Regions from separate parts of the Rahnella contaminans genome, predicted to be linked through region 2. Evidence: predicted binding sites of a transcription regulator. Region 2 holds the regulator's gene; each other region holds the start of a gene.
What was found. The regulator Fur, encoded in region 2, represses iron uptake genes when iron is present. The targets are predictions, from matches to a motif close to ATAATAATGAGAACNACTATCAA.
Positions count from the first base shown of each region.

Region 1 (8,304 bases), on a different contig from region 2:
ATGATGGCGCAGAATATCGTAAACTGGCGCGACGAAAACGGTCAGTTCCGCAACCGTGAACAACTGCTGAAAGTCAGCCGTCTGGGGCCAAAAGCCTTCGAACAGTGCGCGGGCTTCCTGCGTATTAACCACGGCGATAACCCGCTGGACGCTTCAACGGTTCACCCGGAAACCTATCCGGTGGTCGAAAGGATTCTGGCGGCGACGCAGCTGGCGCTGAAAGAGCTGATGGGCGATTCGAATGTGCTGCGCAGCCTGAAAGCCAGCGAATTCACTGACGAGCAGTTCGGCGTGCCGACCGTTACTGACATCATCAAAGAGCTGGAAAAACCGGGGCACGATCCGCGTCCTGAGTTCAAAACCGCGACCTTTGCCGATGGCGTGGAAACCATGAATGACCTGATGCCGGGCATGATCCTTGAAGGCTCGGTCACTAACGTCACCAACTTCGGTGCGTTCGTGGATATCGGCGTTCATCAGGACGGACTGGTACACATTTCTTCACTGGCGAACAAATTCGTCGAAGATCCGCACACCGTGGTGAAAGCCGGCGATATCGTTAAAGTCAAAGTGATGGAAGTTGATTTGCAGCGCAAACGTATCGCGCTGACCATGCGTCTGGACGAACAACCGGGTGAAGCGCCTGCACGCCGTTCTGCCGCGCCAGCGTCAGAGTCACGCGACAATCAGAAACGTCATACACCCAACAAACCGGCGGGCCGCAATGCCGCGCCAGCGGGCAATAATGCGATGGCCGATGCGCTGGCCGCCGCGATGGGTAAAAAACGCTAATTTCTACCTTTTCACCTATCAAACGAAAGCCGCTGATAACCAGCGGCTTTTTTTATGTATCTTTTTTCGACACTTTTTAAACTCAATCCTAATGAATCAATCACTGAGGTAAATCAATAAAACAGATGCCCCACAGGCATAGCATAGCCTCGCGGTGGAGATACCCGTGAAGAGGTCAACCTCTTTTCTTTTGTCTCCACACGCGTACTAATTATGATAACTATTCTCGTTTGTACTTCTTTGCGTATTCAATACGCCGTCAGCCAAAGGCTGGCAATTTCGCACTAGGGACAATTTCTGAGCAATTCTTTTTGCCACAATAATCGCAGTTAAGTGAGATCAACGGGCATGGAAGCGCGGCGTAACATTTGTCACGCGGCCCCCATAAATGCCTGAACGCTTCGCGAGGAACTATGCAACTTCAATCAAAACGTGCTTACAAAATCACCGGCTTTTCTCATGAAATCAGCCCGGCTTATCGTCAGAAACTGCTGTCTCTCGGCATGCTTCCGGGGTCTTTCTTCAACATCATCCGCGTAGCGCCGATGGGCGATCCGGTGCAAATCGAAACTCGCCGCACCAGTCTGGTCGTGCGCAAAAAAGACCTCGACCTGCTCAAGCTTGAGATCCTGGCCTGATTTTTACTGATGAATGCTTTTTGCAAGATTGTTTAGCGCGGCCTCTGAAGGTTTTCCGCGTTTTTTCCCTTTCTCACACGTAGATCTGAACGTATGAAAGCACTGACTATTGGCCTGATTGGAAATCCAAACTCAGGTAAAACGACTCTTTTCAACCAGTTAACCGGTTCACGCCAGCGTGTCGGGAACTGGGCTGGTGTCACCGTCGAACGTAAAGAAGGCCAGTTCGCCACCGCAGATCACCAGATTACGCTGGTCGATTTGCCCGGTACCTATTCGCTGACCACCATTTCCGAACAAACCTCGCTCGATGAGCAAATTGCCTGCCATTACATTCTGAGCGGCGACGCGGATCTGATGATTAACGTCGTGGATGCCTCAAACCTTGAGCGCAATTTATACCTGACACTGCAACTTCTCGAGCTGGGTGTGCCCTGCATCGTCGCACTGAACATGCTCGACATCGCCAAAATCCAGAACATCAATATTGATATCCCGGCGCTGTCTGCACGCCTTGGCTGTCCGGTTATTGCTTTGGTTTCTACCCGCGCCAGTGGTATCAAAGAACTGAAAGCCGCCATCGACGCATTGCCGCAAGTGGTAAAGCTTGAACGCGTGAAATATCATCCGGTGCTGCAACAGGAAGTGGACGTGCTGGCCGCAGAAATGCCGCAGGACATGGCGCTGCAACAGCGTCGCTGGCTGGCTTTGCAAATCCTCGAAGGGGATATTTACAGCCAGACGCACGCAGGTAATGCGCAGGCATTATTGCCGCAGGTGAAAGCCCGTCTGGCGGAGCAAAAGCTGGAAGATCCGGCGCTGCTGATTGCTGACGCGCGCTATCAGAGCATTGCGTCGCTGTGCGCGGACGTCAGTAACTCGCACCTCACCGCGCCCAACAAACTGACGCAGGTGTTGGATCGCGTGATCCTCAACCGTTTCCTCGGTGTACCCATCTTCCTGCTGGTGATGTACCTGATGTTCGTGCTGGCGATTAATATCGGCGGCGCGTTGCAACCGATTTTCGACATCGGCTCCGCAGCAATTTTCATTCAGGGGATGCAATGGGTGGGCTTCACCCTGCACTTCCCGCAGTGGCTGACCATTTTCCTTGCTCAGGGCGTCGGTGGTGGTATCAACACCGTGCTCCCGCTGGTGCCGCAAATCGGCATGATGTATCTGTTCCTTTCCTTCCTTGAAGACTCAGGTTATATGGCCCGCGCAGCGTTTGTGATGGACCGCCTGATGCAGTCGCTTGGCCTGCCGGGTAAATCTTTCGTGCCGCTGATTGTCGGTTTCGGCTGTAACGTGCCGTCCATTATGGGTGCCCGTACGCTGGATGCGCCCCGCGAACGTCTGATCACCGTCATGATGGCGCCGTTTATGTCCTGTGGCGCACGACTGGCGATCTTCGCCGTATTCTCTGCGGCGTTCTTCGGGCAGGACGGCGCGTCCGTCGTCTTCTCACTGTATCTGCTGGGTATTGTCGTCGCCATCCTCACCGGCCTGCTGCTCAAATACACCATCATGCGCGGTGAAGCGTCGCCGTTTGTCATGGAACTGCCGGTGTATCACGTTCCCCATCTGAAAAGTCTGTTACTGCAAACCTGGCAGCGTCTGAAAGGTTTCGTGCTGCGCGCCGGTAAAGTCATTGTGATTGCGAGTATTTTTATCGGCGCACTAAACAGCTTCTCTTTCAGCGGTCGGGCGGTGGATAACATCAATGACTCCGCACTGGCTTCGGTCAGTAAAGTGCTGACGCCGGTGCTGGCACCGATGGGCGTGCACGCCGATAACTGGCAGGCGACGGTTGGCCTGGTGACCGGCGCGATGGCGAAAGAAGTGGTCGTCGGTACGCTCAATACGCTGTACACCGCAGAGCATATCCACAATGAGGAATTCGACGCAGCAAACTTCCATCTGCTCGCTGAACTCGGGGGTGCCGTAGAACAAACGTGGCAGGGCCTGAAAGACACGTTCAGCGTCAGCGTGCTTTCTAACCCGATCGAAGCCAGTAAAGGCGATGGAGAAATGGGCGTCAGTTCGATGGGCGTGATGAGCACAAAATTTGGTACCGCCATTTCGGCTTACAGCTATCTGATTTTCGTGCTGCTGTACGTGCCTTGTGTGTCGGTCATGGGCGCGATTGCCCGCGAAACCAGCCGCAGCTGGATGACGTTCTCAATCTTCTGGGGACTGAACGTGGCGTATTCCCTGGCGACCCTGTTCTATCAGGTGGCTACTTTCAGCAACCATCCGGCGTACAGTTCGGGCGTTATACTTATCGTTTTGCTGTTTAACGCTATCGTTCTTACCTGCCTGCGCAAAGCTCGCAGCCGTGTCAGCGTTCATTTGCAGCCGCGTAATGTTGCGGCCTGTTGCGAACCGGCGACCGGCAACGACTGCCACTAGGAGATACGATGACTACGCTGATTGAGGTTCGTGATTCTCTCGCACTGGCTGGCCGGGCAGATGCCCGCCAGCTTAGCCAGCAACTCAACGCGCCGCGGCCGCTGGTGCAGGCCATGCTCGAACGGTTGGTGGCGATGCGAAAAGCGGAAGTCATCGAAGCCGATGACAGCTGTCTGAGCGGCAGTTGTAAAAGCTGCGCCGACGGCAAAAAATGCCTGACGGTTTCCTATACGCTCATTAATTAAGACACGTCGTCCTCTGACACCGGGCTTTCGCCCTTACTGAATAGTCGCGCTGCGGCTATTCAGTTATCATCGGCATGCCACAACGGCCATCAAAGCGCCGCAGGAGCCTGCATGATCGACAGTGAAATCACCTTCCGTAAACTTGAAATTTTCCTCGCTTACATGGAAAAGCAGAACATCACCCGCGCAGCCGAACAACTCGGCCTGAGCAGCGTCAGTGTGCATCGCGCCCTGCATTCTCTGGAGGAAGGTTTGCGCTGCCCGTTGTTTATCCATCGCGGACGTAATCTGCTGCCGCTGCCCGCCGCCGAAGCGTTACTGGAACATGCCACGCAGGTGATTGAGCAGATGGAACACGGCATTCAGGCCACGCAGCGCGCCGCGGGTTTTGGCGATAAACGTCTGAAAGTCGGCACGCTGTATTCGCTGACGCTTGAAACCATTCCGCGCCTGATCATGGGGCTGAAACTGCGCAGACCGGAGCTTGAACTGGAACTGGTGATGGGCTCTAACAGTGATTTACTGCACAAACTGGAAGACAGTCAGCTGGATGCCATTCTGATTTCGACCAGTGATTCGAGCGTGGATGCCCAGCGCTACGATCAGCTACCGTTGTTTCAGGACGATATTTTCCTCGCCGCCCCTGCCAGCGCAGAACTGGCCTGCGAAGGCACGGCTGATTTGCGCGATTTTAAGCAGAAAAAATTCGTTTCCCTGGCCGAAGGATTCGCCACTTACCACGGCTTTCAGGAAGCCTTTCAGGTCGCCGGTTTTGAGCCGGACATTGTCACACGGGTAAACGATATTTTTTCGATGCTGAGTCTGGTACAGGCGGGTGTTGGCTACACGCTCATTCCCGGCAGAATGAAAGGTGTGTATGAAAATACGGTGAAACTCCTGCCGCTGGCTGAAGCCTATCAGATGCGTCAGACCATTTCGCTGGTCTTCCCGCACAGCCGCGAGCACGATCCTAATCTTCTCGCCCTCGCCGCTGAAAGCCGGATGTACGCGCTAGCGAGCAGAAAGCGCTGACAGACGCTTGTTGTTTTGCGCAATCAACACGACCGGCCAGTGCGTTTGATCCGGATGGGAACTCCAGATGGCAGATTCCGGAATGCTCACGCCGTCATAACGCATTTTCGAACCGTCATAAGGGTAAAATTGCCCTTTCTCTGTATCGAGTATGAAAACCAATAATCCGGCTGAATCCTGAGCAAGACGCTTCCACAGGGCGCGACCCCCGGTGTAATGATCGTTATCACTCATCAATGTAAGATGCTTTTTTACCACCAGCGTTTCATACAACAATGTCGCTAAACGGTAATCGCGCATTCCGGAGTTAACCACCACACCTTCCACCTGAAACGCTTTGTCGTCTTCCCAAAACTGACGCACCTCGAGCATTTCATCGCTATTTTCCCTGCGGGCAAGTTCCAGAGTAGCCACCACATGGTGTCGGTTTTCCCCCCGGTTATCGGTTCTGGTTTGTGCTTCGGCAATGGCGATAAATGGAATTTTTTCATCATAGATGACCAACATATCTATGTTGTTGAAACGTATTTCATCAATGACTTCAAACCGTCTGGCCAGAGTGGCCGGACTGTACGATCTTTCAAGCACGATCATTTGCGAATCCCCGCGAATTAAAACTGGCATGATATCCCTTCGTTCAGAGTGGTTAGACATTAGCACGCTGCGCAATTATCAAACAGCGCAACGCGTTTCACCCCCAACCTATCATGCCTTTAATCAGCGTTCGTTTTCGCGCAGCCGCGCTGCGAGACGTCCCGCAACCTGCATCCCTGACTGGCACAAAGACAGCGCCTCGCCCTGCTCCATCGCGCGTCGGGTGAGGCCAGTCAGCACTGCGCCCGGCGGCATTTCAATCGCCAGCCGCACATCGCGCTGATAAGCCGCAACCATGGCATCACGCCAGTTCACGGTACGCGCCATATTCATCGCCAGATCGTCGGCGATTTTTTCCGGCTGCCAGTACACGCGCCCGGTCGTTCCGCTGAGATAACCGCAGGTCGGGCGGGAAATATGAATCTCTTTAAACGCCTCGACCAGCTTAGCCGCCGGTTCCTCCAGCAGCGCACAATGCGACGGCACGCTGACTGCCAGCTGATGGGTTTTCTGCGCGCCGAGCCCTTTGGCGAGCTGCATAACCTGCGCCATCGCGTCGTCACGACCAGCAATCACCAGCTGCTCTTCGGCATTGATATTGGCGAGATATACCGGGGATTCGGCGCTGTTGACCTGCGCTACCAGCGCTTCAATCTGGTTTTGCTGCAAACCGGTAATGGCGGAAAGGCCAAAGCCCTGCGGATAAGCCTGCTGCATCAGTTCACCGCGCAGAGCGACCAGCCGGACGGCATCCTCAAAACCGAGCGCACCGGCAATCACCGCGGCGGGGAATGCGCCAATCGACAGTCCGCTGCAAAAATCTGCCTCAATACCTTCGGCCTGACACTGCTTCGCCCAGACCACACCGGCAATCAGCAAACACAGTTGTACGGCGCGGGTGGAACGTAAAGCCTCTGCGGTATCGAGCAGCAGAACATCTTCGGCAAGCGCATTGCTGGCCTGTTCAATGAGGGAATGCGTGAGCGAATTATCCGGCAAACGGTGCAACATTTGCGGCACCTGCGGCCCCTGTCCGGGGAAGGTAAATAGGATTTTCATCGTGCTCCTTGCTTCTTTTGGCCGGGTTCAGTCGGCTGACAGTTGCCACGGGTCACGCACCCGTCGCGGGCCTGATGCTGTTTTCAGCATCACCTCGCCACCCCGCAGCCATTCGCTGAGGGCAAATCCACCCTGAGGTGTATTAATCTGGACATCGGCGCGGCAAGGCAGCCGCTGAAGCTGGTCGAAAAAATCAGAGAACCGGGAGGCGTCCACCGGTGTGTCGCAACGCACCAGCAAATCCAGATCGCTGCCGGCGTGCATCACCGGCAGATCACTGACCAGCGCGTAGGCACAGCTGCCGGTCACGCCCCACGGGAAAGGAAGTTTCAGGCTGCTTAACGTGATCAGCGCCTGCACCGGTTGCTGTGAAACAAACGGCGAATGCAGTAAAACGTTAACGTCGCTGACCAGCGATTCGGGCGTGACAACCCGGACCACCGCCGCCGGGTCAACCCAGGCGGCGGCGCGCTGAATACGTGTCATGCCGCGAATACCCACCGGAACAGCACCATCAGCACGCATATCACGACGCACCACCAGCGGCAGCGACGTGCGCCAGCCGGTGTTTACCCACGCGGGTAACGTGTCGTCGTTTTGCAGCGCTGAACGGTCGCTTATCCAGACAAAATCATGGGCACGCGGGTCACACATATTCACTCCTTTATGCTTAGTGAAGCGCGGCTGTCAGGGAAATAAACAGCGGCAATGTCACGATACACAACACGGAACTGATCAGCAGTGAAGCTTCTGCATCCGGAGACTGAACGCCGAAACGGTTGCCGAACACGATACCGAAGAAACCGGCAGACAGCGCAATCATCAGGATTGCGGTCACCGCCACCTGACCACTCAGGCCGAACGCCAGAACCAGACCCCAGGCGATAAACGGCTGAACCAGGTTTTTCGCGACGCAGGACAACAACACCGGACCGTTAATTTTCAGCTTACGGGCTGACAGGATAACACCGGTCAGGAACAGCGCAGACGCGGTCGCTGACAGGCCCAGCGGTTTGATTGATGCCAGGAAGATTTCCGGCATTTTAATGCCAAATGCCGCCAGAATCACACCCAGAAGCGGTGCCCAGACGATCGGTTTCTTCACTGAACGCCACATCAGAACCGGCAACAGTGCCAGAGATGAACCCTGATTTTCGCCGCTCAGACGCGCTTTTTCACGTTCCAGAATCAGCAGGCAGAACGGTGTCATCAGCACGGAACCGCAGGCAATAGAAACCGCGACGGACAGTGAAGTTGACGGCGCGTCGCCCATCACGCTGCTCAGGATCGGCAAACCGAGCGCCGCATAGTTTGGCAGTGCGACGGTCAGCGTCAGGACAGCAGCATCCTGCGGAGATTTCTTGAACACTTTGGTGCACACAAAATAAATCGCCGCATAGGTGATCCACATCGCCAGCACCAGCACCAGAATCAGCGGTGACTGTTCGACAATGCCGGACCACGGCGTTTGTACGGTCGCTGCAAACAACGCAGCGGGTAAAGCAAAATCCATCACAAATATATTCAGTAAA
Region 1 covers NZ_JAADJS010000004.1:294,845-303,148, reverse strand. Annotated here, with positions in the region: gene GW579_RS18635 (Tex family protein) at 1-792, shown strand, start outside; gene feoA (ferrous iron transporter A) at 1,206-1,430, shown strand; gene feoB (Fe(2+) transporter permease subunit FeoB) at 1,524-3,842, shown strand; gene GW579_RS18620 (FeoC-like transcriptional regulator) at 3,851-4,087, shown strand; gene GW579_RS18615 (LysR family transcriptional regulator) at 4,199-5,119, shown strand; gene GW579_RS18610 (hypothetical protein) at 5,099-5,743, opposite strand; gene mdcH (malonate decarboxylase subunit epsilon) at 5,837-6,772, opposite strand; gene GW579_RS18600 (malonate decarboxylase holo-ACP synthase) at 6,800-7,426, opposite strand; gene GW579_RS18595 (AEC family transporter) at 7,443-8,304, opposite strand, start outside.
Region 1: a site for Fur is predicted at 1,000-1,022, ahead of feoA (ferrous iron transporter A). Genes of this name have one in related genera too.

Region 2 (8,304 bases):
CACTTAAAAAGATTGCCCGATAAACTTATTCACCAGTTAAGAAGGCGAGCTGAAACATATTCTCCGCCGCGCGAGTTTGCTATCATCTGCGTTATTATTGCCTGCAATGCAGAGCACTTCATTAAGAACAAGAGGTTAGGTAATCTTATGGCCGTAGTAGGTATCTTCTTTGGATCCGATACAGGTAACACCGAAAACATCGCGAAAATGATCCAGAAGCAATTGGGTAAAGATGTTGCAGAGGTGCATGACATTGCGAAGAGCAGCAAAGAGGATCTGGAAAAATTCGATATTTTGCTGATCGGTATTCCAACCTGGTATTACGGTGAAGCGCAGTGTGACTGGGACGACTTTTTCCCGACGCTGGAAGAGATAGATTTCGAAGGTAAGCTGGTTGCGCTGTTTGGCTGCGGCGACCAGGAAGACTATGCCGAATACTTCTGTGATGCGCTGGGTACTGTGCGTGACATCATCGAGCCACGCGGCGCGGTGATCGTGGGTCACTGGCCAACTGAAGGCTATCACTTCGAAGCTTCAAAAGGTCTGGCTGATGATAAGCACTTCATCGGGCTGGCAATTGACGAAGATCGTCAGCCGGAACTGACCAACGAACGTGTTGATGCATGGGTCAAACAGATCACAGAAGAACTGAGCCTTTCAGAAATTATTGGCTAAAAACCCTGTTGGCCCTGAGGATTTATTCTACAATTGAAGGGCCAAACTATTACTGAAATTAACAATTTAACCGCTACAAAATTGTAACTTTCGGTGGTATCAAGGTACACTGAGTTCATCTGTTTTTTCTATCGATCAAGTCGTTGCATTATTGAATGTGACAGGCATTTTGTGATCCTTATTAACAGGCTACGTTTTTGAGAATCGGCACACTTCCCTTAAACGAAGAATCCTTAAACGACAAATTTTTGTGCCGCCGATGCCACAGGCTGCATGCCTCAACTTGATTAGCACATAGTAACAGGACTGAATCCGCATGACTGACAACAACACCGCACTGAAGAAAGCCGGCTTAAAAGTCACGCTTCCGCGCCTCAAAATCCTGGAAGTGCTGCAAGCGCCGGAAGGTCATCACGTTAGTGCGGAAGATCTTTATAAGCAACTGATTGATATGGGCGAAGAAATTGGTCTGGCCACGGTTTACCGTGTTCTTAACCAGTTTGATGATGCCGGTATCGTCACCCGTCATAACTTCGAAGGCGGCAAGTCTGTTTTCGAACTGACTCAGCAACATCATCATGATCACCTGATCTGCCTTGATTGCGGCCGCGTTATTGAATTCCGCGACGAATACATTGAAGGCCGTCAGCGTGAGATTGCGAAGAAACACGGTATTAAACTGACCAACCACAGTCTGTATCTGTACGGACACTGTGAAGCGGGCGATTGCCGCGAAGATGAATCTTTGCACAATGACAAACCTGCGCAGTAATCTGCACGGTCAGTCCGAATAAATTAACCGCTGAAAGGCGGTTTTTTTATGTCTGTGTTCCAGGATGAGAGTTAAAACGCAAAACCCCGGCAAGCCGGGGTTTTGCGTTCTATGATGATGCTTGTTTCAGATCCCTGCTTTTAGTTAACCGGATTAGGTGCGTTACTGGCTTTGATTTCCTGCCAGATCTTGCCGCAATCCGCCGCATACGCCTGCCCGTCACCGGTCTTACGCGCCGTCAGACAGCGCTGGTAGTCCACCACGCGAACCGTTTCCTGTTCCGCAAATTTCTGGTGGGCTTTTTCCTGTTTGAGCTTGTTCAGCAATACCTGACAGGAGGCCAGTTTGTCCGGATTGCCTTCTGCCGAATTAATACACGCGCTGTATGCCTCACGCGTTTTAGAAATCTGAGCCTGATCCGCGGTTGGCGCACAACCTGCCAGCACAACGGAGGAAACCACAATCATCAGTAATTTTTTCATCGACATAGCGACCTCAGAAAATAGTGAATGGAGCGATAACGATGAATTTCACGTCTTTTTCATCCTGGAAAATGTTGCCGTACCCGCCGCCCCAGCTCGGGATATCCGAGTGGTTGTCGTACTGGGTGTAATGCAGTTTGAACAGCGTACCTTTCGCGCGCCCTTCCTGAATGGTGTACAGCGCATCAAGGCTCCAGGCACTTTCTTTCAGGCGCTGGCTCTGATCATAGATTGGATTGGTACTCGGTTTGGCATCCCACGCGTAAACATAAGAACCGCCCACTGCGAAGCCCGGCAGATCCCATTTCGCCAGATCGTAAAGTACGCCTGCGTACACCGCTTTTTCGCCGTTGGCGTTGAAGTCAGAACGGTTGTCCCACCACACATCAAGACGTCCGTTAGAAGAAGAATACGTCGGGGTCATGCGTTGTAAAAAATAACCCTGATTCCCCTCAGCTTTGACCATCGTCCCTTCCAGACGCCAGTTGAACTGGCCGGTGGTGTAACCGAAAGTCAGTGCCTGCAACCAGGCCAGACCGTCATACAGGCTGTTCGGATCGTTCTGGTTGCTGATACGATCTTCCGCACCATAGAACTGGTAGCTGGTGGTGAGCGGATTGCCCATCAGATCAATTTTGTACGACGCTTTGGCGAAGTACTGATCGACGTAACTTTCTGCCTGACCGAATGCCGCTTCCAGTACGAGATCATTTTTGAAGTCGTATTTCGCACCCAGCGAGTGGATATAGGAAACACCGGTTTTCTTGTCGTTCTGGCGGAAATCATCCATCTCCAGATGCCACGGCGATTTGTATTCATCTGCCCACATGTAGGAGAAACTCAGTTCGCCCGGATCGCCAAAATCATGTTTATACCCGGCTTCGGCACCGCGATAGGTACCCGGCATAAAGCTCCAGTGCGGGGCGATCAGCGTTTGTCCGGTGGGCTGAATGTAACCAGCATGGCCCCAGAATCCGCCGTATTTGAATTTACCGGCCGCTTTGTAGAGGCTGACGCCACCTTTATCGCCGGAATAGTCTTCGTCATACGCATGGTTTTTGGAGGAGAACGCGATTTCGTTCGGATGACCGCTGTCGCTGGCTTCGGCTAATTCGATCGCGGTAAATGCGGCGACGTCGATACCGAACATGTCCCAGGCATAGCCGGAAGAGAAATCAAGGTTCAGGTTGGCGGTCGCGTGCGAAAGGTTGGTGGCGTATTTATCGTAATCGGGGTTATTCACCGTGACTTTTGTGCCGTCAGGGCGGGTTTCTTCTTTGGTTTTGTTCAAATCTTTGCGGTCGCGTTCGCGCTGCCAGTAATACACACCGCCGGTCAGCGTCGAATCATCAATAAAGCCAGCCGCTCTGGCCTCTTCAGGGAACATCATTCCGCCGCCCAACAAAGTGCCAGCCAGCGTGTACATCACAGGTTTCAGGTAAGCCGATCCCCTGCCCCTGTTAAGGTGCTTGTGCATAGAAATTCCTCATTTTGACTAAAAAAACGTGCAAAACCCAAACGGGTATTAAAAGCGGCCGCCAGAGGCGTAACCGTATAAAGCAGGATTAAGAGTATTTTTCGCGACGCGAATTATCAATGGGTAATTAAACCCTGATAGCTGAAGTATGACAAAGTGCACATAAAGATGAAAAAGTGTAACAAACGAGGAATGCGAAGGTTTAAATCAGTGGACTCTGACAATCGATAACTAAAACAGATAATTAAGTAAAAACCGTATTGACTTAAACGTTTCAGCACTCTGATATTCGGAAAGGAAAGTCCTAAAAAGCAAACATGAAAAATGCATTAATTCGCGCTGAAAAAGAAAATTCCGTGAATTTCTGACGTAAAAAAACGCAGCCGGAGCTGCGTTTAACAATCGTTCATCGGTGACTTACGCGACGGGTTTTGATTCCCAGGTATCACGCAGGCCAACGGTACGGTTGAAGACCAGATTTTCAGCGCTGGAATAGTGGCTGTCAGCACAGAAGTAACCTTCACGTTCAAACTGCAGGCTGATTTCAGCCTGTGCAGCCACCAGAGAAGGCTCAACGAAACCGTGCGCGATCACCAGGGATTCCGGGTTGATCGTGGTCAGGAAATCTTCTGCCTGGCCAGGATTCGCGACGCTGAACAGACGGTCATACAGACGGAATTCCGCCGGTTTGCCTTCAGACGCAGAAACCCAGTGGATCACGCCTTTCACCTTGCGGCCATCGGCCGGATCTTTGCTCAGCGTTTCGATATCGTAAGAACAGAAGATCGTCGTCACATTGCCTTCGGCATCTTTTTCAATGCGTTCCGCTTTGATGACATACGCATTGCGCAGACGAACTTCTTTGCCCAGCACCAGACGTTTGTATTGCTTGTTCGCTTCTTCGCGGAAATCAGCCTGATCGATATAAATCTCACGGGTGAACGGCACTTCGCGCGTCCCCATCTCCGGTTTGCTCGGATGATTAGGCATTTTCACCATTTGCACATCTTCACCGGTAAAGTTCTCAATGATCACTTTAACCGGATTGATGACAGCCATGGCGCGCGGCGCATTTTCGTTCAGATCGTCACGGATACAAGATTCCAGCGCCATCATTTCGACATTGTTATCTTGCTTGGTCACGCCGATACGACGACAGAATTCACGGATAGACGCAGCAGTGTAACCACGGCGACGCAGACCGGAAACGGTCGGCATACGCGGGTCATCCCAGCCTTCGACGATCTTATCCGTCACCAGCAGGTTCAGCTTACGCTTGGACATGATGGAATATTCGAGATTCAGACGGGAGAACTCGTACTGACGCGGGTGGCAAGGGATGGTGATGTTATCGAGAACCCAGTCATACAGACGACGGTTGTCCTGGAATTCCAGCGTACACAACGAATGGGTGATCCCTTCCAGCGCATCGGAAATGCAGTGGGTGAAATCATACATCGGGTAGATGCACCATTTTTTGCCAGTCTGATGGTGTTCCGCAAACTTAATACGGTAGATAACCGGATCGCGCATCACAAAGAATGGCGAAGCCATATCGATTTTTGCACGCAGACACGCCGCGCCTTCAGCGAATTCACCGTTGCGCATTTTTTCGAACAGCGCGATGTTTTCTTCTACGCTGCGATCGCGGTACGGGCTGTTTTTGCCCGGAGACGTCAGTGAGCCACGGTATTCGCGGATTTCATCCGGAGACAATTCGTCAACGTAAGCCAGACCTTTGTTGATCAGCTCCAGCGCGTAGCCGTGCAGTTGATCGAAGTAGTCGGAAGAATAGTGAATATCACCGCTCCAGTCGAAACCTAACCACTGGACGTCGTGTTTGATCGACTCAACGAATTCGATGTCTTCTTTTGCCGGGTTGGTATCGTCAAAACGCAGGTTGCACTGCCCCTGATAGTCTTGCGCAATACCGAAGTTCAGGCAGATAGACTTCGCATGGCCGATATGCAGATAACCATTAGGCTCGGGCGGGAAACGGGTATGAACGGTATTGTGTTTCCCGGTCGCCAGATCTTCATCAATAATCTGACGGATAAAATTTGTTGGGCGGGCTTCAGCCTCACTCATTGTGCAATTCCTCTACGCAACATTGACTCTACAGATAACCTGTTATGTTCCAACAAGCCACGTCGGGAAACAACCGTTACTTGCATAAAATCGTGGTTATCTGCATACCGCGTGTCCGTAAACAATAAAAAGCGGGAAGAGATTGCTCTCTTCCCGCTAAGACTTAACTCAACTGAATCAGCGTCAGGAAATTATTTACCCTGAATCTCAAACAGTTTGGTCTGACCGGCTACGACTGAACCGCTGGCCAGTGAAATCACACCGGTGTAATCATCGATGTTGCTGACCACAACCGGGCTAATCATTGAGCGCGCGTTAGCGTTCAGGTAAGCCAGATCCAGTTCCAGTACAGGCTGACCGGCAGTGACCGTTGCGCCTTCTTCAACCAGGCGGGTAAAGCCCTGGCCGTTGAGTGCAACGGTGTCGATGCCCATGTGCACCACGATTTCAGCACCGGAAGTGGTTTCCAGGCAGAACGCGTGGTTAGTGTTGAAGATTTTCACCACGGTACCCGCAGCCGGAGCGACAACTGTTTTCTCCGTCGGACGAATCGCGACACCATCGCCTACCGCTTTGCTGGCGAAGGCTTCGTCTGGCACCTGATCCAGCGCCACGATGTCACCGGTAACCGGAGCCACCAGCGTTTCAACGACCGCTTTAACGCTGTTTGGTACAGCCTGCGGAGCCGCTTTCACAACCACGGGGGCTGCTGCGCTGCCTGCCGCAACCGGACCACGCGCCATCACTTTCTTCATTGCATCAGCCAGAGATTCCGCTTTTGCACCGACGATAACCTGAATGCTTTGTTTGTTCAGACGAACAATACCGGACGCACCCAGACGTTTGCAGGCTGCATCATCAACAGTACCAGCATCTTTCACGTTCAGACGCAGGCGGGTAATACAGGCATCAATACCTTTGAAGTTATCAGAACCGCCCAGCGCACTGATGTAGCTCACGGCCAGCTGGTTCAGACCTTCTTCAGTATTGCTGTTCGCTTCCGGTTCACCGATATGGTCGGCGTCGTCTTCACGGCCCGGCGTTTTCAGGTTGAACATGCGGATAATTACGCTGAACAGTACGAAGTAGATGACGAAGAACACAACGCCCATCACCAGCAACATCCAGACGTTTTTACTTGCCGCCGGCAGGTTGTACATCAACGCGTAGTCAATCGCACCCGCAGAGAAGGAGAAGCCAGCATGAATACCCAGCGCAGTTGCAACGTACAGGCTGATCCCGGTCAGGATGGCGTGGACTAAATACAACAACGGAGCAAGGAACATGAACAGGAATTCTAACGGCTCGGTCACACCGGTCAGGAATGCAGTCACCGCAACGGAGACCAGCATACCGCCCACCAGTGGACGACGTTCTTTCGGTGCGGCGAAGTACATTGCGCATGCTGCGCCTGGCAGACCAAACATCATGATTGGGAAGAAGCCGGACATGAACATCCCTGCGGTGCCGTCACCCGCGTAGAAGCGGTTGATGTCGCCGTGGAATACTGTGCCTGCTGCGTTGGTGAAGTCACCAATCTGGAACCATGCGATAGTGTTCAGAACCTGATGCAGACCGGTTGGGATCAGCAGACGGTTTACGAAACCGAAGATACCCGCACCGAATGCGCCTGCGCCTACGATCCACTCACCACCGGCGCGGATTGCATCCTGCACCGGAGGCCAGACGTAACCGAAGATCGCGGCCAGAATCAGACAGAAGAAGCCTGTTGCGATAGGAACAAAACGTTTCCCACCGAAGAAGCTCAGGAAATCAGGAAGTTTGATATCAGACCAGCGGTTGTAAACCATACCGCCGACCAGACCGGTGATGATACCTGCCAGAACGCCCATATTGACGGCCGGGTTGATGGTAATCATCGCCTTGGTCAGAATGAAATAACCAATACCACCCGCCAGTGCCGCAGCACCCGCGTTATCTTTAGACCAGCTTGATGCCACACCAATAGCAAAAATCAGGGCCAGGTTATCGAAGATTCCGCCACCGGCTTGCGCGATGAACGGCATATTAAGAAGATCAGGCTGACCGAAACGCAGCAGTAACGCAGCGACAGGTAGCACGGCTATCGGCAGCTGAAGTGCTCTGCCTAAACGCTGAAAGAATCCAAGAATATTCACATTTCCCCCTATCCGCCGCCAGGCGAATCACCTAAGTAGTTTAATTAGTATGGTTACTACCTTTACTCACTTACCGTTCCGATTTAACCAACTGCTTTGCGAGTGTAAAAAGATTATTTCGTATCGCAAATTAAAACCTCTATTTTTGTGATAATTATCACCAAAAAGAGGTCATAACATGCCATCAGGCTGGTCAACACACAAAACTTATTTTATCATTAAAAAAATCTAGACGGCATTGTGCCAGCCACAAACCGTCACGGTGGTTTACGCTTAACATGACCGCCCTGAACCAAAACAGCTTTGACTTCCTTATCCGGAGTCACTGGGTTACAGGCAGGCGGCAATCGAAAAATCCGTTGCGCTTACTCCGTTAAGCCAGGCAGAGATTCGAAAGCAGCCAACACCCCTGCAACGTCAAGGACAAAGGATATACACAGTATATTCAATATTCTGAAACTAAGAGGTACGTGATGAGACTTATTCCTTTAAACACCACCACTGAAGTTGGCAAATGGGCAGCACGTCATATCGTTGAGCGTATTAACGCCTTCAAACCCACTGCCGACCGCCCGTTCATTTTGGGCTTACCTACCGGTGGCACACCACTCGAAGCTTACAAACATTTAATCGCCATGCATAAAGCAGGCCAAGTTAGCTTTAAGAACGTGG
Region 2 covers NZ_JAADJS010000002.1:871,841-880,144, reverse strand. Annotated here, with positions in the region: gene fldA (flavodoxin FldA) at 148-675, shown strand; gene fur (ferric iron uptake transcriptional regulator) at 992-1,447, shown strand; gene chiQ (ChiQ/YbfN family lipoprotein) at 1,588-1,929, opposite strand; gene chiP (chitoporin ChiP) at 1,943-3,355, opposite strand; gene glnS (glutamine--tRNA ligase) at 3,824-5,494, opposite strand; gene nagE (PTS N-acetyl glucosamine transporter subunit IIABC) at 5,686-7,632, opposite strand; gene nagB (glucosamine-6-phosphate deaminase) at 8,106-8,304, shown strand, end outside.

Region 3 (8,304 bases), on a different contig from region 2:
TCAAAAGTGAATAAGCGATCAAAACGTATCTGGGTGGTCAGTGCGGTTGCGCTGGCTGTGGCGCTCGGCGGGGCGGCCTGGCTGATGGCGGCGCCTTCTTCAGAATCCACCGACGATGCGTATCTGACGGCCGACGCGACCACCGTTGCGCCAAAAGTGAAAGGTTTTGTGTCGCAAGTGCTGGTGCGGCATAACCAGCAGGTTCATGCCGGCGATAAACTGGTGCTTATCGACAGCGAAGAATTTACGGCGCGTCTGGCCGCCGCGCGGGGCGATCTGGATGATGCCCGTGCGCAGGTCGCGCAGCAGCAGGCGGCGCTGCTCAGCCAGCAGGCGCAGGAACAGCTGGCGCTGACGCAAATCGATGCGGCGCGAACCGCCATCCGCTCCTCGAAAGCCGAACAACAGCACGCCGAGGCCGAGCAGCAAAGGTATCAGTCGCTGGCGGTCAGTGGCGCGACGTCCCGTAATGATGCGGATCGCTATAAAACCGTGGCGGTGACGGCGGAACAGACCTCGGCACACGCGGCTGCCATGCTGAATGTCGCGCAAAATCAGGCGGCGGTGACGCACGCGCAGCGCGCTGAAATTGAAGCGGCGCTGGCGCTGGCAAATGCGGCGGTGGTGAAAGCGCAGGCGGCAGAAGATCTGGCGCAGCAGGATCTCAACCATACGACAATTTTTGCGGCGGTGGATGGCGTGGTCGGAAACCGTCAGGTGCAGGTCGGCGATTATGTGACACCCGGCCAGCGGCTGATGGCGCTGGTGCCCGATGAAGGGATTTACGTCACCGCCAATTTTAAAGAGACACAGACCGGCAGAATGCAGCCCGGCCAGAAAGCCGATGTGCAGGTGGATGCGTTGCCCGGCGTGACGTTCCGCGGGGAAGTGGACAGCCTTGCGCCCGGTTCCGGATCAACGTTTGCCCTGCTGCCGTTTGAGCCCGGCACCGGCAATTTCACCAAAATTGTCCAGCGCGTGCCGGTACGTATTCGTCTGGATCCCGGTCAGCCGGAAGCCAGCGCACTGAGGCCGGGTCTGTCTGTCGATGCGCGCGTTTCGTTAACGGAACCGGTCAGGTAAACTGAGGCGGCAATTTATTCGATTATCAGGGTCTTACTATGCGCTACGAAAGTGAACATAAGCCTAAAATCCGCGAGCGGATTGTGAAGGAAGCTGCGAAAGCCATCCGCGCCAAAGGGCCGTTGCAGGTCAGCGTGGCGGGCGTGATGAGCAAAGCCGGGCTGACACATGGCGGGTTTTATGCGCACTTTGCCTCGAAAGACGCCCTGATCGAAGCCGCCATTCAGCAGATGTTTAATCAGGTGATGCTGCGCTGGGAGAAAAATAATCAGGGACTGACCGCGCAGCAACAACTGGCGGGCTATATCGATTTCTACCTTTCCCCGTGGCATCGCGACAACCGCGCGCAGGGTTGTCCGGTTTCCGCGCTTGCGTCAGAAACGCCCCGCATGTCGGCACCTTGTCAGGCTGAATTTGCGCGCGGGATTGAAAGAATCCGCGGCATGATTATCCGGCAGCTGACTGAAATGGGCGTGGAAGATCCGCAGACGACGGCGGTGTCAGTCAGTTCGGAGCTGATGGGCAGTTTATCGCTGGCGCGATGCGAACCCGATCGCGAGGCGTCGGATGCGTTGCTGGAAAGTGCGAAGAAAGCGCTGATGGCGCGGCTAAATTTGCCGGAAGAATAAACTCTCAGAATCGCTCCCTCCCCTGCGAAGGGGAGGGTTGGGGTAGGGTATTAATTTCTAAATCAAAAAGTTAAGGTTTTCTTAAACAAGGTGTTAGCCCTTAAAACCCCCTCCCAGCCTCCCCCTTCGCAGGGGGATGAGCTGAAAAAAGCTATCAGAAATCATAACCGACAGTGGCGACCACGGTACGTTCCTGACCCCAGTAGCAATAGCTGGTGCCGTAACAGGCCGCGACGTATTTCTTGTCGAACAGGTTGTTGGCGTTCAGCTGCACATACGCGCCTTTCAGCTGCGGATTGAACTGCACCAGATTCATACGCAGTGACGCATCAACCAGGGTTGCGGAAGGCATGTGACGGGTGTTTTCGTTATCCGCCCATTGTGTGCCGATGTAACGAACGCCAGCGCCCAGATCCACACCGATTGGCGTGTTGTACTGACCCCAGATGGAAGCCATCTGTTTTGGCGTCACGTACGGCGTGTTGCCGTTGTTTTCCGCCGCGTCGCGGATACGGACTTTATTGTAGGTATAACCCGCCATCACGTTGAAACGCTCGGTGACCTGTTTCTTGGCTTCCAGTTCCAGACCCTGTGAACGGATTTTACCCGCCGGCTCGTAGTAGCTGCCCACAACCACGCGGTTACCCACGTCTTTTTGCGTCAGGTCATACAGCGCGGCGGTGTACATATCGGACGTACCCACCGGCTGGTATTTGATCCCCGCTTCGTATTGCTCACTCTGCATCGGTTTCAGCAGCGTGCCATCTGCGCCCGGCAGGGCAGACGGCGTCATTGCCTGGCTGTAGCTGACGTACGGAGAAATCCCGTTGTCGAACGCATAAAGCAGGGAAGCGCGGCTGCTGAAGTGTTCGTCTTTACGTTCGCTGTTGGAGGTTTGCGCGTAAATACTTTCGTAGCTGCGGCTCGACGTTTTCAGGGTGTCGTAACGGCCTGACAGGGTCAGATACCACTTGTTCCAGCTCATCTCATCTTGCAGATAAGTGCCCATCTGCTCGTAACGGTTTTTGCCGCGCGAATGACTGTAGTAATCCAGCGCATCGCCGCCCACACCGGTGTACGGGTTAAGCGTTTCGGCGTAAGCGCCGTCAGATTTCACGTCGTTTATGAAGTGAGAATAGTCAAAGCCCAGCACCACTTTGTGCGCGACTTCTCCGGTGGCGAAATCAGCTTCCAGCTGGTTATCGATAGCAAACGTATCGAGGGACGATTTCTCACCGGAATAGTAACGGTTCATCAGCGTGCGATCCGCGTTCCAGCCTGCCTGATACACCTGATCCAGTTCGGTATTGGAATGGGTGTAGTTTGTGTTCTGGCGGAATGACCAGACATCGTTAAACGTGTGCTGGAATTCGTAGCTGTAAATTTGTTCCCAGCGTTTGAACTGGTTGTAGGTGCTTTCGCCGTCAAAGAAGCCACGGCTCAGTTTCTGGCCATACAGGCTGCCGTCGGCCGGAACGGCGGCGTGATAACCCCCGGACGGATCTTTTTGCAGATACGCGCGCAGCAACAGGGAAGTGTTTTCATCCGGCGTCCACAGCAGTTGCGGGGAGATCGCATAACGTTCTTCGCGCTGATGATCGTACTGCGTGTCGCTGCTGCGGGTCATACCGGTCAGACGGAATGCCAGCGTATCGCTGAGCGCATTGGTGTAATCGAACGCGCCGCCTTTGGTGTTTTGCGTCCCGCCGGAAAGCTGGAAGTGACCTTCTTCGGCAAATTGCGGACGTTTGGTGGTTTCCATCACCACACCGCCGGGGATGCTCTGGCCGTAAAGCGCAGAAGACGGGCCTTTGACCACATCAATACGCTCAAGGAACCACGGATCAACCTGAATGGAGTTGTAGGTCGCGCCGTCGCTCAGAATACGCAGGCCATCAAGGAAAGTGTTGTTGACGTCACCGCCGTGGAAACCGCGCAGGGAGATGGTGTCATAACGCGTTGCACCACCGGCAAAGTTGGTGAAAACGCCCGGCGTATAGTTCAGGGCCGCATTGACGGTCGTGGCGTTCTGGTCAGTCATTTGCTGACGCGTGACCACAGAAACCGCCTGACCGGTAGTGATTAACGGCTGATCCGTTTTGGTCGCGCTTTTACTGGTTTTCGCACTGTAACCCTGCGTCGGAGCATCTGCGGTATCAGCAGGCGCGGCTTTGACAACGACGGTATCTTCGGCTGCAAGAGAAGCTGCCGGAACGGACAGCGCCATAGCGCACAGAAGCACCGAGCGTTTGAGGGGGAAAGCCAACAACATATTCATAGTCCCTATAAATAACCCGATAAATAATCGAGTAATTAATTGATGCGAGTGTATTGATGCGTGTGTGTAAACCCAAAAGCCAACAACGTTCCGTACTAAAGCGCCTGTACAGAAAATGACAGGGATTAACTAAAACGAGACGAATGTTAAACTTAATGATAATTGTTATCATTGTTATTTTACAAATTCAAGTGAACTTTCTGCAAAAAGTGTGAAGTGGCGACATTTTATCCGCATGAAATGAATGGCCTTTTTGTTTGTTTAACGAGCAGAGGGAAAGTTTTGCGGGCTGATGTCTGTTACAAATGTGCGGGAGAACCGGAGGGAACAGGGCCAGTTTTCAAAAGCACCATCCCGGCAGATGCCGGGACGGCAGGAAGTTGAAAGACAGTTTACCGGGCGAGACCAAAGCCAATCTCAAACAACGGTGATTCGCTGTCGTGCGGCATATCCGACTTCTGTTTCAAAACGGCTTCCATCGATGAAGGCAGCTCGAACGGCAGCTTGCCGGTGTAAGCCTCACCGCTGGTGAGGCGGCTGAACAGCACCGCGTCGCTGACGCCGAAGTTACCGATAACCGCTTTCGCTTTGTCATTCACGTTAGTGAGAATGGCCGGGCGGTCGAGATACACCGTCACCACGGTCGGCACTGCTTTGCTGGCTTTCACGATGGCCTGATAATCGGCGTTGTCATCCGTAAAGGCCAGCGAACCTTCGTGGTGACGTTTGCCGAAGAACCACTGTTTATGCGTTTGCTCATAAGGCGTATGGGCGCGAATCAACGCGATATCCGCTTTTTCGGGCGCATCCACCACGATGAAACCTGCGGCCTGTGCGGCTTTCGGGTCAATGCCATACAGCCAGACTTTCTTACCTTTTTTCAGCGGCAACAGGTCACCGGTATTTTGCAGCAAAACCAGGGAGTGACGTTGCGCCGCATCGGCTTCTTTCTGCCAGCTCTCGCGGCCCACGGTTTGCACCGCTTTCTGTGCGTCCACATACGGATTTTCAAACAGGCCGGTCTGGAATTTCTGTACCAGAATGCGGGTGACGGATTCGTCCAGACGTTGCTCTGTCAGCTGTTTCTCATTAACCGCGTTCACCAGCAGTTGCGAATCGGTCACGCCACCGAACTGATCGACACCGGCTTTCACCGCTTTAACAAAACGTTCTTGCGGCGTCAGGTTTTCCACGCCCCACGACATGCCGCCCGGCACCGGTTCTTTTCCTTCCGGCGCACCGTTGAGGCATTCATCGCTGCAATCATTGGTGATCAGCCAGTCGCTGAGGATCACGCCTTTAAAACCGTATTGCCCGCGCAGAATATCGGTCAGTAACTGATGGCTGAATCCGGCACCGACCTGTTCCAGCGGTTTGCCTTCAAACATGGCATTTTTCAGGATGGAATAGGTGGGCATGACGCTGGCGACGTTGGCTTCAAACGCGCCGGTGAACGGGTAGATATGTTCTTTGAGATTATTGCCGGGGAAGACGGCGTTCTTGCCGTAGACATTGTGGCTGTCGTAGCCGTTTTCCGCTGCGCCGTAACCGACCCAGTGTTTGACCACCGAAATGACGCTGCCGGAATTGAGACCATCGCCGCCGTTTTGCATCCCTTCAATGTAACCGCGCACCATGTTATGCACGCGCGCCGGGTCTTCGCCAAAAGTTCCGCTGATGCGCGCCCAGCGGGGTTCGGTTGCCAGATCCGCCTGCGGCGAAAGCGCTTCGCGAATGCCGACTGCCAGGTATTCCTGACGCACAATATCGGCATAACGGCGGGTGACTTTTTCATTATTAATGGCCGCCAGCCCGAGCGTTTCCGGCCATTGGGTAAATTTGCCGGAAGCCGTGCTCGCGCCGGTCAGATATTCAAACGAGTTACGCGGGTCACTGCTGATAGTCACCGGAATACCGAGCCGCGTTTTTTCAGCAATCTGCTGCAATTTATTATTTTCTTCGGCCATCAGCGCCGGGTCTTCAGCGGAAAGGCGGGTGATCAGGCTGTTGACCTTCGCCCCGGAAATCATTTTTTCCGCCGCTGCGATATCATAATGGGTACCGGCGCCGATCGGGCTGTCAGCCGTTGGCGCGGAACCGTGCATCATCACACCGGCTTTTTCTTCAAGCGTCATGCGTTTTACCAGATCCGCTGCGCGTTCTTCAGGCGTCAGCCGCCAGTCCTCATAGGGTTCAAGTTTGCCGGTGTGACTGAGGTCTTTGAATTTCAGGCCGTCAACGGTCAGTAACGTGGTTTCACGCTGGCTGAGTTCAGGCTGAGTCTCACTGGCGAAAACGGGCGGGGAGGAAAGTAGCAGGGCAGAAACAGCCAGGCTCAGAGGTTTGATCTTCATTATCATCCTTAATGATTGATATATATAGATACTCAATCATCGATCAATAACCTATTTGCGGGCTGGATATTGCGACCGGGTTCGCAAATAAAAATCCTCAGGTGATAGGGGCATTGCGCCCCGTAAAATAATTCAGCCCAGCACCATCCCCAATACCGCGCCCACCGCCAGCACCCACAGCGGGTGAATGCGTTTGTTAAGCGCCATCAGGGTACACAGCGCAATCACACCGGCGAGGGTCATTGTGGTGGCGGAGGCTTTGGCGATTAACAATCCGCTGGAGACCACCAGCCCGACGGTGACCGGCACCAGCCCGCGCTGAATAAGCTGACGCCACGGTTTATCTTTGTAACGCTTCCAGCCGCCCATGACGATAATTGTCACGATGGAAGACGGGCCGAATTTTGCCAGCGAAGAAACCAGCAGCCCGGACCACCCGGCAACCTGCCAGCCAATCAGGGGCACGATCATCATATTCGGGCCCGGCGCAGCCTGCGCCAGGGCAAACAGGGCGCTGAATTCCTGCGCGCTCATCCAGTGATGGATATCCACAACTGCGCGCTGCATCTCGGGGAGAATGGTATTTCCGCCACCAAACGCCAGCAGCGAAAGCTCGGTAAACAGCAGGGCGAGTGAGAGTAAAACGGCCATCAGTATTTACTCCTTGCGCAGATAAAAATACTGACCGGTGCCAGCACCAGCATGACCGGCAGCATCGGGATACGGAACGCGGCGATGGCGATGACGCCCGCGGCGACCAGTGCCAGTTGCAGCCATTTACCCCACAGCGGCGCGAGCATTTTGAGGCCCGTGGATAACAGTAATCCCGCCGCCGCCGCGGCCATACCGGCGAACAGATGTTCTACCAGCGGCTCATTCTGATAACGCGCATAGACCAGACCCAGCAGCACGACGCAAATCGTCGGCGCGAGAATAAGTCCGAGAATGGCGGAAAGCGCACCGCGCAGCCCGCGAAATTCCATCCCCAATGCGACCGACAAATTGATGATATTACCGCCGGGCAAAAACTGGCACAGCCCGAGCAATTCGGTGAATTGTGCAGCGGTCAGCCAGCGGCGTTTATCCACCAGCATGTGCCGTGCCATCGGCAGTACGCCACCAAAGCCCGTCAGACCCAAAATGAAAAAGCCCATGAAAAGTTGTCCGCAATCGGGTGCGGGCGCAGTCTGGTCTTCGGTACTGAGCATGATTTTTTCCTGCGTGTAATCGGCCATCTCGACACTCTCCCTCAAATGTAATTCAAAGCCGCCAGAGGCGTAAATTTCGTTACGGATCATGCGCGCAGTCGTGACATGATGTCTAATGCCTTTAATAACGCGGATACATACCCTGTGAGTATGGCAATGATCGAACTGAAACGGCTTAACGCCTTTGTCACCGTGGTGGAAGCCGGCAGTATTACCCGCGCTGCCGAACTATTGTTTATTCAGCAGCCGCCATTGACGCGCCTGTTGCAGGGGCTGGAGCAGGATTTCGGCGTGCCTTTATTGCAGCGTTTGCCGCGCGGGGTGATCCCGACCGAAGCCGGTGAGGTGTTGTTGCAGGAAGCGCGCGCCGTACTGGCGCGGGCGGAGCAACTGAATGCAGCGATGCGCCGCGCGGCACAGGGCGAACAGGGGCGCATCCGGATTGGGTTCACCAGCTCGGCGGCATTACATACGTTTGTGCCCGCCCTGTTACGCCGGTATCGCGAGATTTATCCGTCTGTCAGCACGCAGCTTGAGGAAAGCGGCAGCGGCGAGTTGCTGGAAGCCGTGGTGGCCGGGCAACTTGACGTGGCGTTTGTGCGCATGCCGGTCAAAGACATGCCGGAGCTGGAGATGGAAAAGGTGCTGGAGGAGCCAATGTGGGTCGCTGTTCCCGCCGGACACCGGCTGGCTGCGCGGGTTTCCGGTCAGTCGCTGAAACTCGAAGAACTGAGCAACGAACCCTTTGTGCT
Region 3 covers NZ_JAADJS010000001.1:1,041,199-1,049,502, reverse strand. Annotated here, with positions in the region: gene GW579_RS04635 (HlyD family secretion protein) at 1-1,083, shown strand, start outside; gene GW579_RS04630 (TetR/AcrR family transcriptional regulator) at 1,122-1,712, shown strand; gene GW579_RS04625 (TonB-dependent siderophore receptor) at 1,867-3,984, opposite strand; gene GW579_RS04620 (glycoside hydrolase family 3 protein) at 4,383-6,344, opposite strand; gene GW579_RS04615 (chromate transporter) at 6,477-6,995, opposite strand; gene GW579_RS04610 (chromate transporter) at 6,995-7,579, opposite strand; gene GW579_RS04605 (LysR family transcriptional regulator) at 7,703-8,304, shown strand, end outside.
Region 3: a site for Fur is predicted at 4,146-4,168, ahead of GW579_RS04625 (TonB-dependent siderophore receptor). Genes of this name have one in related genera too.